DNA from 3 places in the Micromonospora sp. NPDC049089 genome. Region 2 is predicted to be linked to each of the others. Evidence: riboswitches for the same ligand, from Rfam matches in the RefSeq annotation. Region 2 holds a riboswitch; each other region holds the start of a gene.
The links. Region 2 has a riboswitch for cyclic di-AMP ahead of AB0B48_RS14045 (NlpC/P60 family protein). Riboswitches for the same ligand answer to the same signal wherever they lie in the genome.
Positions count from the first base shown of each region.

Region 1: it holds a riboswitch for cyclic di-AMP, as region 2 does, so the genes downstream of both, AB0B48_RS14960 (hypothetical protein) here and AB0B48_RS14045 (NlpC/P60 family protein) in region 2, are expected to answer to the same signal.
Region 3: it holds a riboswitch for cyclic di-AMP, as region 2 does, so the genes downstream of both, AB0B48_RS12935 (C39 family peptidase) here and AB0B48_RS14045 (NlpC/P60 family protein) in region 2, are expected to answer to the same signal.

Region 1 covers NZ_JBEZEH010000073.1:3,840-7,899, forward strand. Annotated here, with positions in the region: gene AB0B48_RS14955 (hypothetical protein) at 106-606, opposite strand; gene AB0B48_RS14960 (hypothetical protein) at 748-1,761, opposite strand; cyclic di-AMP (ydaO/yuaA leader) riboswitch at 1,818-1,949, opposite strand; gene AB0B48_RS14965 (cation diffusion facilitator family transporter) at 2,068-2,985, opposite strand; gene AB0B48_RS14970 (AAA family ATPase) at 3,092-4,060, opposite strand, start outside.
Region 2 covers NZ_JBEZEH010000067.1:4,144-8,203, reverse strand. Annotated here, with positions in the region: gene AB0B48_RS14055 (pyridoxamine 5'-phosphate oxidase family protein) at 1-218, opposite strand, end outside; gene dcd (dCTP deaminase) at 316-894, shown strand; gene AB0B48_RS14045 (NlpC/P60 family protein) at 955-1,995, opposite strand; cyclic di-AMP (ydaO/yuaA leader) riboswitch at 2,009-2,144, opposite strand; gene AB0B48_RS14040 (peptidoglycan recognition family protein) at 2,380-4,060, shown strand, end outside.
Region 3 covers NZ_JBEZEH010000059.1:7,872-11,931, forward strand. Annotated here, with positions in the region: gene AB0B48_RS12925 (CDP-glycerol glycerophosphotransferase family protein) at 1-350, shown strand, start outside; gene AB0B48_RS12930 (alpha/beta fold hydrolase) at 355-1,101, opposite strand; gene AB0B48_RS12935 (C39 family peptidase) at 1,224-2,072, opposite strand; cyclic di-AMP (ydaO/yuaA leader) riboswitch at 2,304-2,444, opposite strand; gene AB0B48_RS12940 (hypothetical protein) at 2,729-3,499, opposite strand; gene AB0B48_RS12945 (hypothetical protein) at 3,633-4,034, opposite strand.

The DNA of each region.
Region 1 (4,060 bases), on a different contig from region 2:
TGGCGCGCCGATCTTGCAGTTTCAGCTGTCGATATCGGTGGGATGGAACCCATATGTCGGCGTAGTAAGTGCAAGATCGCGGGCGCGTAGGGCGGGGCGGGCGCGTTAGATCGGGGTTGGCGCGCTCTTGCGGGTCGGGCGGGTGGTGGGACGTCGGCCCCACGGCTTGTAGGTGGAGAGCACTGTCGCGATGACCATCAGGCTGGTCGACACCGCCGGCGCGATGACCAGGTCGGCGCGATCGCGGGCGGGCAGGGCGGCGCCGACCGCTCCGGCGTGACGCAGATTCGGGGTGAGCAGGAACAGCACCAGCCCGACCATCACCGTGGTGATCACGAGCTTGACCAGCACCCACCGGTGGCGCAGCAGGCCCCACGGGGTGAGCAGCGAGCTGGCGACTCCGATCAACCACACCAGGACGCTCAGCGGCGCGAACAGCACCGTGCCGACCAGAGCCGTGACCGGATAGACCACCGCCGGATCGGCGCCCCGCTGCACGGCGACGCCGAGGGTGAGCAGCACCAGGTCGGCGCCGAGCCAGCCCAGCGAGGTGACGAGGTGCAGGGTGAGCAGCGCCTTGCGGGTGGTGGGTCGGATCCGAGGCATACCGCGATGCTGCCCGCCGGCCACCGCCGGGTCGTCCGACGAGCGACGACATCAGGGGTACGCCCGGTGACGTAGCCCGGCCCCTGACGCACGTGATGCCTGTGAGCCATCCAGTGGCTCACAGGCATCACGACGCGTCGGTCAGTAGACCGACAGGTGTACGTGGTTGGTGTGGTCGCTGGACGGGTCGCCGCCCGCCCCGCTGTACGACTTCCACCCGCTGCTGGGCAGCCAGATCTGCCTGTACCAGATCACGTAGAGCACGGCGAGCCGGTCCGCGTTGCGGATGAAGTACGCGGCCAGGTTGTTGCCGTACGTCTTGTCGCCGCCGGTGGCGTCGCCGCCGAAGCCGTTCTTCTGCGCCGCGAAGTCGCAGGCCCGGCCCTTCGGGTGTTCACCCGAGCCGCTGGGGCGGTGGCACGAGACGTACCGGGTGAATCCCGCGGCCTTGGCCTGGTTGAGCGCGTGCAGGGTGCGCGGGGTGATGCAGCCGTTGGCCGGCGTGGGGTCGTTGACGCTGCACGACTCGGAGGGCCAGGAGCCGTCGGAGTTGCGCGGTGCGGCCTTCGCGTTGGCGCTGGAGGTGCCCCGGTTGGAGCCGGCGTCGGCGGTGGTCTGCGGCTTGGGCGTGGTGGCCACACTCAGGGCCCGTTCGGCCTGCTCCTTGCGCTTGGCCATCACCGCGACCTGCTTGCGCTGTTCGTTGATCTCGCCGTCCAGGGCGACCCGGGTGCGGTTGGCCTTGTCCTTGGTGTCCAGCAGGTCGCGCAGCACCCGGTCCTCGTTGGCCGCCACCGCGTCCAGCGCGGCCGCCCGGTCCATGAAGCCTTCCGGGGTGTTGCTGTTGAGCAGCGCCGACACCGCACCCAGCCGGCCGGTGCGGTAGGCGACCTCGGCGATCTCGCCGACCTTGCCGTTGCGCTGGTCGATCTCGACCTCGATGGTCTTCAACTGGGTGCCGAGCTGCTTCTGCCGTTGCACTGACGTGTCCAGGGCGCGCTTCGCGTCCAGGTAGCCCTTGCTGGCCGCATCGAGCTGGGCTCGCAACGCCGGGGTGCCGCCCTCCTCGTCGGAGTCGGGTGCGGCGGCTCGCAGGCCGGTCGGGGGAGCGGCCGAGGCGGTGCCGGCCGGAAGCGCGACGCCGAGGGCGAACATCGCGACGATCAGGGCCGCCAGTCGGGCGGCGGGTGGTCGTGCTGGTGCCACTGCGCATGTCCTTCCGTCAGCCGCCGACCGGGTTAGCTGACGGGTTCGGGACGGAAGATCCCTACCGCTGACGCGGATACACCCCAGGAACATGGTTCCCCGGTTCGCCCAGTTGGGCGATTAGGCGGCGACCGCCACCGGCGCCGGGAGGGCGCCGCCTGGTGACGGCCGGGACCGAGCCTACCGGTGCGGGTGGGGCCGCTGCAGCCGATGTGACGGACGGTGCGTACGTCACCACGGAAATCGACGAACCGGTCACCATTCGATGGAGCCGCAGGCTCCAGAAGCGGCGCCGGGCTCGATCTGCAATGTCGCGTGTTCGATGCGGAAGTCGTCGTGCAGGGCCGTACGTGCCGCGGTGAGCACCGCGCCGACCTCCGCGCCCGGTGCCATGGTCAGGTGGGCGGAGGCCACCTCCATGCCCGAGGTGAGCGTCCAGACGTGCAGGTCGTGCACCTCGACGACACCGGGGACGGCGGCGAGCCGGTCGTGCACGGCGGTCACCTGGAGGTGCTCCGGGGCGGCCTGCACCAGGATGCGGATAGCGGCGCGGGCCAGCCGCCAGGTGCGCGGCAGGATGAACACGCCGATGGCGACCGCGACCAGAGGGTCGGCCCACCACCAGTCGGTGACGGTGATGAGCAGCGCCGCGCCGATGACGCCGACCGAGCCGAGCAGGTCACCGAGCACCTCCAGGTAGGCGCCCTGGAGGTTGATGCTCTCCCGGGCTCCGGCGCGCAGCAGCGCGAACGCGGCGATGTTCGCGAGCAGGCCGAGCACGGCCACCGCGAGCATCGGGCCGGCGATGACCTCATGCGGGTCACCGAAGCGGCGGATCGCCTCGACCACCACGTAGATCGCGACGCCGGAGAGCAGGACGGCGTTGGCCAGCGCGGCGAGCACCTCGAGCCGGTAGAGCCCGAAGGTGCGCTGCGGGTCGCCGGTGGCCCGCCGGGTCGCCGTGATGGCGGCGAGCGCCATCCCGATGCCGAGCACGTCGGTGAACATGTGCCCGGCGTCGGAGAGCAGGGCGAGCGAGCCGGTGTGCAGTGCGACCACCGCTTCGACCACCATCAGGGTGGCGAGCAATCCGAAGGCCGCCCAGAGTCGACCTCGGTGCTGGTGTGCGGCATTGGCGACGGACCCATGGTGGTGGTCATGACCTGCGCCCACGAGAACCACCTTCCGCCGCTGGTCGGGACCCGGTCAAATGTATGCTCACATCGCTATGTGTGCAAGTGTACGGGCAGGGCGTTCCGTCGGCGGCAGTCCGCACACGTCAGCTGGTCGGGTCGATGGTGGTGAGCCGCTGGGTGGCCCGGGAGAGCGCCACGTACAGGGTGCGCACCCCGGCGCCCGGATCCGCCCGGATCTCGCTCGGGGCGACCAGCACCACCCCGTCGTACTCCATGCCCTTGGCCTCCAGGCTGGTCACCACCTGCAACCTGGGTGCGCCGAGCGCGCCCAGCCAACCGGCGACCTCGTCCCGGCGGGGGACCGGCGTGATCACCCCGACCGTGCCCTCCACCTCGGCCAGCAGGCCGGCGGCGGCCTCCACGGTCGCGGTCTCCAAGCCCGTCGCGGGCACCACCAGCTCCACCGGCTCGACCCCGGTGGAGCGGACGGCGGTCGGCAGCGGCAGGTCCGGGTAGAGCCGCCGGATCTCCGCCGCCGCCACCGCGAAGATCTCCGCCGAGTTGCGGTAGTTGGTGGTGAGCGTGAAGTCGTGTCGCTTACGCCGGCCCAGCGCCTGGTCGCGGGCCCGGGTCAGCTCCTCCGGATCGCCGGTCCACGCGGTCTGCGCGGGGTCGCCCACCACGGTCCAGGAGGCCAGTCGGCCGCGTCGACCGATCATCCGCCACTGCATCGGTGAGACGTCCTGTGCCTCGTCCACCACCACGTGCGCGTAGTCCCGGTAGTCCTCGGGGCGCTCCCGGGCCGCCGCGCGGGCGGCCCGTTGCCGTTCACCGAGGGTGCTCAGCTCGCGGACGCCGCCGGCGAGCTGGAACGGGTCGCGTCGTGCGCGGGCCGGCTGCGCGGGCTTGCCGAGCAGCGCGTCCAGCTCGTCAAGCAGTGCCACGTCGGCGATGGTCAGCCCGGTCGAGTCCAGGTTCCGGTACGCGGCGTTGAGCAGCCGGATCTCCGCCGAGGAGAGGATCCCCCCGGCGTACCGGCGCAGGCGGTCCGGCTGCGCCAGCCAGCCGAGCACGTGCCGGGGGTGCAGCCGAGGCCACCACGCCTTGAGGAA
Region 2 (4,060 bases):
CGGCCGTCACGTTCGAGGTCGCGGCGCTTGGGCGAGTCGATGATGAAGCAGAACAGCCCCTCGGCGGTGATGACCGGTGAGACCGGATGGACGCGGGGCCCGCCGTCGGCACGGACCGTGGCCAGATAGCCGAAGCCCGGCCCGTACTGCTGAAGGAGAACGCGGATCCCGTCGGCGAGTCGGGGCTCGTCGGCGGCGAATTCGGACCAGGAAGCCATGTGGGCATTCTATCGAACAAATGTACGAGTAGCGACCTCGACGCGCTGGTCCGGCACCGAATCCGGCCACTTCCGGCAACGCGGCTATGGTGGTCCGATGCTGCTCTCCGACCGTGACCTGGTCTCCGAGATCAAGGCCGGCACGCTGGGCTTGGAGCCGTTCGAGCCCACCCTGGTCCAACCCTCCAGCATCGACGTCCGACTCGACCGGCTGTTCCGGGTCTTCAACAACCACCTCTACACCCACATCGATCCGGCCATGCAGCAGGACGACCTGACCTCGGCGGTCGAGGTCCCCGACGGCGAGCCGTTCGTGCTGCACCCGGGGGAGTTCGTGCTCGCCTCGACGCTCGAGGTCATCTCGCTGGGTGACCAGCTCGCCGGCCGACTGGAGGGCAAGAGCTCCCTGGGCCGGCTCGGGCTGCTCACGCACTCCACCGCCGGTTTCATCGACCCGGGCTTCTCCGGCCACGTGACGCTGGAACTCTCGAACGTGGCGAACCTGCCGATCACCCTCTGGCCGGGCATGAAGATCGGGCAGCTCTGCATCTTCCGGCTCTCCTCGCCAGCCGAGCACCCGTACGGCTCGGTGGTCTACGGCTCGCGCTACCAGGGCCAGCGGGGGCCGACACCCAGCCGCGCCTGGCAGCACTGGCGCACCTGGCCCACCCGCTAGGACCAGAACGACGAGGGCCCGCCGCGAGGAGATCGCGACGGGCCCTTCGGTCACACTGGGTCAGCCTGGACGGCCGTAGCTGTGGATCGGGCCGTCGTCGACCTTCTTCATCTTGACCGGTTGACCAGCCTGCGAGGCGTGCACCACCCAGCCGCCGCCGACGTACATGCCGACGTGGTGGATGTCGCTGTAGTAGAAGACCAGGTCGCCGGGGCGCAGGTCACCCTTGCTGACGTTCTTGGTGACCCGGCTCTGCGCGGCGGCGTTGTGCGGCAGCGACACGCCGGCCTTCGCCCAGGCGGCCAGCATGAGCCCGGAGCAGTCGTACGAGTTCGGACCCTCGGCACCCCAGACGTAGGGCTTGCCGATCTGCGCGCAGGCGAACTTGACCGCGGTGCCCGCGGCACCGCCGGGGTAGCTACCCGGGCAGGGCGCCGGGCGCAGCGGACCGCCGCCGCCGCTGCCGTACACCTTCAGGCGCAGCTTCTGCAGGCGGTCGATCTCGTCGTTGATCTGCTTCTTCTTCGCCGCCAGCTGGGCTTCCGTGCGGGTCAGCTGGGCCACCATCTCGTCCAGTGGCGCCTTCTGCGCGGCCAGTTGGTCGCGCAGGTCGGCCACCTGGCGTACGTCCTTCTGCTGGTCGTGCGCGAAGCGGTCCAGCATTTCGAGCTGGCCGACCACCTCGCTGGGCGACCGGCTGCCCAGCATCGCGTTGACGGTCGAGACGTTCTCACCCATGTAGGCGCGTACGGCAAGGGCGCTGACCTTGTCCATCGCGGCGTCGACCTGGCGCTCGAGCGGAGTGATCCGGGCGGCCAGCGCGTCTGCCTGCTTGCGCTTCGCGGCGAGGTCGATGCGGGTGGCGTTGTGCCGTTCGATGACCGGTTCGAGCTTGTTCCAGTCGGCGTCGATCTGGCGCTCGATCTCGGCGACGGAGGGGTCGGCGTGGGCCGCCGTGGCACTACCGGTCAGAACGACGGCGACGCCGGCCAGCGCGGCGAGTGCGGTGGTTAAGCGGGACCAGCGTGGGCGCGGCACTATCGACGCCGGGCCGGCTGATGCCGACCGCTCGGACGACGGCCGCGGGGCATGGAGTGCCACCGGGGTTCCGTACTCCTTCTTCCTGACCGCCTACCGGGTTAGCTGACGGGTTCGGGCGGGAAGTCGGCGCCCTACCGCAGTGGCTGCGGATTCACCCCGAGGGACCTGGGTCCCCGGTTCGCTCGGAAACGACTCGGCGGTGTCGGTCCGTTACCGCCCGGGGTGGGCGGAGCTGCTGTCGGGCCGACAAATGACCAGAGTAGAGACGCCCGTTACCGATCCGCAACCCGTGCGGCCGTGACACTCCGTACGGATTGGACGAGGTCACTGACCGTGTGTGAAGAATTCTTTCCGTGCACGTCGATAGATGGAAAGGTATTGACGCGAGCTCCCGGACGGCGCGATGGTGATTTGACCTCACTCCGCGAGAATCTAGGGGGTTCGATGCACCATCCAACCCTGTCGACCGGCTGGCGCGCACTGCTCGCCGCCACCGTGGTCGCCGCCGCGACCACGGTGCCACTCTCCGTCGGCCCGGCCGCCGCCGCGCCCACCACCGACCGCCAACAGCAGTACGCCGACGCGGCCACCGAGTACGGCGTACCGGCCGTCGTGCTGCTCGGCGTCTCCTACCTGGAGTCCCGTTGGGACACCAACGCCGGCACACCGAGCACCAGTGGCGGCTACGGCCCGATGCACCTGACCGACGCGCGGCACGTGGCCGCCCTACCCGGACGCGGTCACCACGACGCCGGAGCCGAGGACCCACGCGGTGACGACTCCCGGCCGGCCCGGGTGCCCGCGCCCCGACCGGTCGAGGCGCCCGCCCCGTCCACCGCCGCGTTGCAGACCGTCGACGCCGCCGCCGCGCTGACTGGTGCCGCCCCCGAGGCACTGCGTACCGACGCGGGCCTCAACATCCGGGGTGGGGCGGCGCTGCTGAGCGCGTACCAGAGGGATCTGGGCGCGCCGGTCGGCGCGGGCACCGACCCGGCGGCCTGGTACGGCGCGGTGGCCCGCTACTCGGGCGCGGACAGCGCCGACGCCGCGGCGGCCTTCGCCGACGAGGTCTTCACCACCATCGGCGCGGGCGAAGCCCGGGTGACCGACGACGGCCAGCGGATCACCCTGCCGGCCCGCGCAGTGCGGCCCGAACGGTCCTGGCTGGACCGGCTGGGCCTGCGCCGGCTGGCCCGCCCGGACGGGGTGGAATGCCCCCGCACCATCTCCTGCGAATGGATCCCGGCGCCCTACGAGGCGTTCGACGACGGGGACTACGGCAACCACGACCTCTCCGACCGGCCCGCGCGGCAGAAGATCGAGTACATCGTCATCCACGACACCGAGGCGAGTTGGGCCACCACCCTGCAACTCGTCCAGGACCCAACCTACGTGAGCTGGCACTACTCGCTGCGCTCGGTCGACGGGCACATCGCCCAGCACGTCAAGACGAAGGACGTCGGCTGGCACGCCGGCAACTGGTACGTCAACGCGAAGTCGATCGGGTTGGAACACGAGGGCTTCGCGGCGCAGGGCACCTGGTACACCGAGGCGATGTACCGGACCTCGGCGAAGCTCGTCCGGCACCTGGCGCTGCGGCTGGGCATCCCACTGGACCGCCAGCACATCATCGGCCACGACAACGTGCCCGGCACCATCCCCTCGACAGTGCGGGGAATGCACTGGGATCCGGGCCCCTACTGGGACTGGACGCACTACTTCGACCTGCTGCACGCCCCCCGACTGGACACCGGCACCCCGGCCACCGGGCTGGTCCGGATCGACCCGGACTACACCACCAACCAGCCGGCGTTCACCGACTGCGTCACGGTGGGCGTGCCCTGCGCTCCGCGCGGTTCCTCGTCGGTGGTGCTGCGCAGCGCGCCGTCCGCTGACGCGCCGCTGGTCAACGACATCGCGCTCCGCCCGGACGGCAGCCCGAACACGATGGCGGTGTCGGACCACGGGGCCAGGGCGTCAGCCGGGCAGACGTATGCGCTGGCCGGCCGGCAGGGCGACTGGACGGCGATCTGGTACCTCGGGCAGCGGGCCTGGTTCCACAACCCGTCGTCCGCGCCGACCGCCAGTTGGACCGTCGGAGTCGTGGCGACACCGAAGCCCGGAA
Region 3 (4,060 bases), on a different contig from region 2:
AGTGCGTCAACTCCGCCGACGCGCTGGTCTCCGACGTGTCCGGAGTGATCTCGGACTTCCTCTACTCCGGCAAGCCGTACGCGGTCACCGACATGGGCGACGAGGGCGACCGGTTCGTGGAGCGGTTCCCGCTGGCCGGGTCGGGTTACGTGCTGCGTCGGGACATGTCCAACGTGGACGACGTGCTGACCGCACTGCTGGACACCGACCCGCTGGCCGAGGCCCGCTGGGCCACCCGCCGCCGCTACCTGGGTGACTTCCCGGCCGAGTCGTACGCCGAGGCGTTCCTGGCCGCCGCCCGCCGGGAGCTGGCACCGGCCGAGGCGCTCACCGCGACCGCACCGGCATAGCCGCTCAGCGGTAAGGATCCAGCAGCGCCAGCACCGCCGCCGGGTCCTCCACGTGCGCGTTGTGTCCGAGACCGGGCAGCGTGGCGACCGGTACGCCGTACTCCTTGAGCTGTTCGTCGGTGACCATCGGGTCGTTCTCCCCGCGCGCCAGCACCACCGGCACGTCGGTCGCCGCCAGCAGCGCGGCCAGATCGGGCTCGCCGACGGCGAAGGCGGCCGGGTCCATGGCGAGGCGCCACCGGCCGTCGACCTGGCGCAGCCCGGCTTCCACCACCGGGTGGTCCGGCGGGACCAGACCGGTGAGCCCGGCGACCCGCAGGTAGCGGCGAGCCGCCTCGGTGCGGGTGGCGAACCAGCTCACCGGTCGGGCGGCGAGCTCGGCGGCGCGGGTCAGCTCGGCGGGTGACCAGAGTGCCTTGATGCCCAGCCCGACCACGGCGTCCACCGGCGTTCCGGCGTCGCGGGCGGCCAGCGCCAGGCCGACCACCCCACCCAGCGAGTGCCCGAGCACGACCAGCCGGTCGTCGGGGACGAGGGCCCGCGCGATCTGCTGAGCGAAGCCCGCGAAGGAGTACGACGGCAGCGGCGACGCCCAGCCGTGGCCGGCGAGGTCCGGTGCCAGCCACCGCCCGGGCCAGTGCTGCTCAAGGTACGGGGCCCAGGGCAACCACACGTCCCCGGTCGTTCCCATCCCGTGCAGCAGCAGCAGGACCGGCCCGCGGCCGGTGTGACCACCCGTTTCATCCACCACGGCCGCAGTCTCCCACGGTTCACGGTCGGGTACGAGGGCCGTCGATGGCGGGCCGGGCGGACAAACGCCGCGGGCGCCGGCCCCTTGTGGGAGACGGCGCCCGCGGCGGTCAGGTGCCCGGGTCAGGCGGAGTAGCCCCGGCTGGTGATCCAGTTGGCCAGGTCGATCGTGGTGATCCAGTACGACGGGTCGGCCGGGTTCGCCGAGTCGGCGATCCGCACGGTGCGACCGTTGTCCTTGTAGCCCACCACGGCGATGTAGTGCCCACCGCCGTAGGAGTGCCACCCGCCGTCGGTGTCGACGGCGTCCCCGACGACGTTGGCCACCACGCCCCGGCCGTCGGTGACGGCCTTCACCACGTCGGCCTGGAGCCGGTCCATCTGGGCCGGGCTGGGCGTGCCGGGGAACATCCGGGTCCGGTACGGGGAGCCCTTCACCTCGGCGTTGAGCACCCGGGTGGTGTCCTCGGCCGAGTTGGTTCCCATCTCGGTGGTGCCCAGTTCGGCGCCGAGCTCTTCCTGGGTGCGGTCGATGCCGGCGGCGCTGAGCGCGTTCCGGGTGGCCGCCGGGCCGCAGTTGTAGTAGGTGTTCTGCGCCTCGTAGTCGTAGTCGAGCACCTTCGTCGCGGGGGGCTTCGGCGGCGTCGGCTTACGGGTGAGGTCGGGGTTGCTCTTGGCCTTGGCGGCGGGCGACGCGGCGCTGGTGGCCGGGGCGGCCGTGGTCGGCGCGGCGCTGGCCGAGGGGGACGCGTCCCGAGCCTCACTGCGGGAGGCGGCGACGTCGCTGCGCATCTCGGCGACGGTGGTCGCGGTGCGCTGGCCGGCCGGGGCGTCGTCGGCAGTGGTGAGCAGGGCGCCGGTGGTGGTGGCGATCGCGAGGGCTGCGGCGGAGGCGGCGACGATCTGGTACGGGCGCTCGGTGGCGAGGCGACGGAGCTGGCGCTGCAGGGTGTGCTTCACGGGGTCCTCCACGGATCGGGGGGAGAGCGGCACACCGGGGCCGGACCGGTATCCGGGCAGGCGCCAGCGCGCGGACAGTGGTCCGCGGGTGTGAACCGCTCAGGGGAACGCCCGGATCGGCCGGGCGGGAAAGGCGATGACCCGGGGGTCAGCTCACCGTCACGCGACGAATGAGCGGGTGCACCGCCGCGCCGTGGAGGCGAGGGAACAACCGAGGGGTGGAAAGGTGCTGCACGAGGATGGGACTCCTTCCGACACCGCCTACCGGGTTAGCTGACGGATTCGGGCGGGAAGACGCCCTACCGCGGGCCGTGGCTCGCGGATTCACCCCGGACTTACTGGTGGGTCCCCGGTTCGTTGATCACGATTAAGCGGGTCGATGCGGCGTCGCGTCTTGCGATCGGTTACCGCACCGGACGGGACGACACTACTGGCGTCTCAACGCCCTGCCAAGCCAGGTTCACCTGCGTAAACCCCAATTGGCGCCACAATTTCTGCGCGTAATGCCGATGATGTGACTCGATGGGACAACCAGTTACGGCGACGCCTACGGGCGACAACCGGACAGGCCGCAAAGAACGCGGCCACAATCGTGGGAACAATCCCGTCGATCGCGTCGGACGTCCGATTTCTCGATCGGGTGACCGGCCTCACATAACGGATTGGGCTCAACCCACCCGGGCCGGGCGCCACAGTGCCACGACGGCGGGACGCAACGCCCCGGCGACCGTGCGGCGCGCGGGGACCAGGGTCGGGCGGAGCCGGGCCGCCGCCGCGTACGCCTCCTCGGCGAGGGCACGAGCCGACTCGGCGGCCAATTCCGCGTCGCGCCAGGCGACCCGCTCACGGTCGGCGGCCACCTGGTAATCGGTCGACCGCGCATCCCGGATCACCCGGCTGATCAGCACCTCCTGCTCGACCGGGTGTCGCCGGGGATCCCAGCCGCGCCGGTGCCCGAACACGTCGCCGAGCTGCGCCATGGTCAGGTCGCCCCGCCAGTACGCCGCCATCGCCGCCCGGTGCAGATAGCGTTCCCGGGCGGCGTACTCGGCGGGGGTGTGCGGGGTCTGCGGGGTGGGCAGTGCCCCCGCGCCAGCGAAGCGACGCGCGGCGGCGTCCGCCTCGTCGTACCCGATCCAGGCCTGCTCCAGCTGTTCCTGAGCGGTCAGCCAGGCGGCACGCCGCCGCTTGGCGGTGGTGGCCGCGCGGGCCGCGGCAACGGCCACCTCCTCGGCGTAGCGGCGCCTGTCGACGGCCTCGGCGGCGGCCAACTCCTGGGCGGTGGGCCCGGCCGGGACCGGGTCGCCGGTCGGCCGGGCCCGTTCGGGGCGGGCGGCCAGCACGGTGAGCAGGCCCAGGGTCAGCAGGAACAGCGTCGACCAGATGGCGGCGGCCCGCGGCACCTCGGTCACGAACTGGTAGAAGACGACGGTCTCCATGGTCGGCACCTCGGGGAGAGAGCAGTGCGATGGAAAGCCGCGCCGACCAGCGGGCCACGGCGGGCCACGGGTCGGCGGGTCAGGGAGCGGGTGGGTCGACAGGGCGCGGCGGCGGGACGGTCGTCCCGGTGGCTCAGCGCCCGGGTGGGGCCCGGGAAGCCCGACCGCTCGCACTGTCGACGAGGGGCAGCCGGTCAGATTCGGCCGCCCTGGCCGGCAGCACGCCGGCCGCGATGGTGTTCTGATCGCCGGGGAGCGCCACCGGCGAGTCGACCGACCAGGTCGGGACCGACTCCTCGGCGGCCTTCGCCGGGGCCGGACGGGCCGCGTCGTGTGCCCCCGACCCGATGGCGTCGGCACCGGCGACAGTGGTCGGCACCACGCTCGACGTGGGCCCCGAGCCGGGCGTCGACGTGGCGGCCGTGGCCGGGCCTGCGCCGAGCGCCAGGGCCGCGACGACGGCGAGGCTGGTCAGCACCCGAGTCGCCCAGCGCGCCACCCACCACAGCGGACAGGTGAACGCGACCGGAAGCACGTCCCCACGCTACGCCTCGCGCCGAC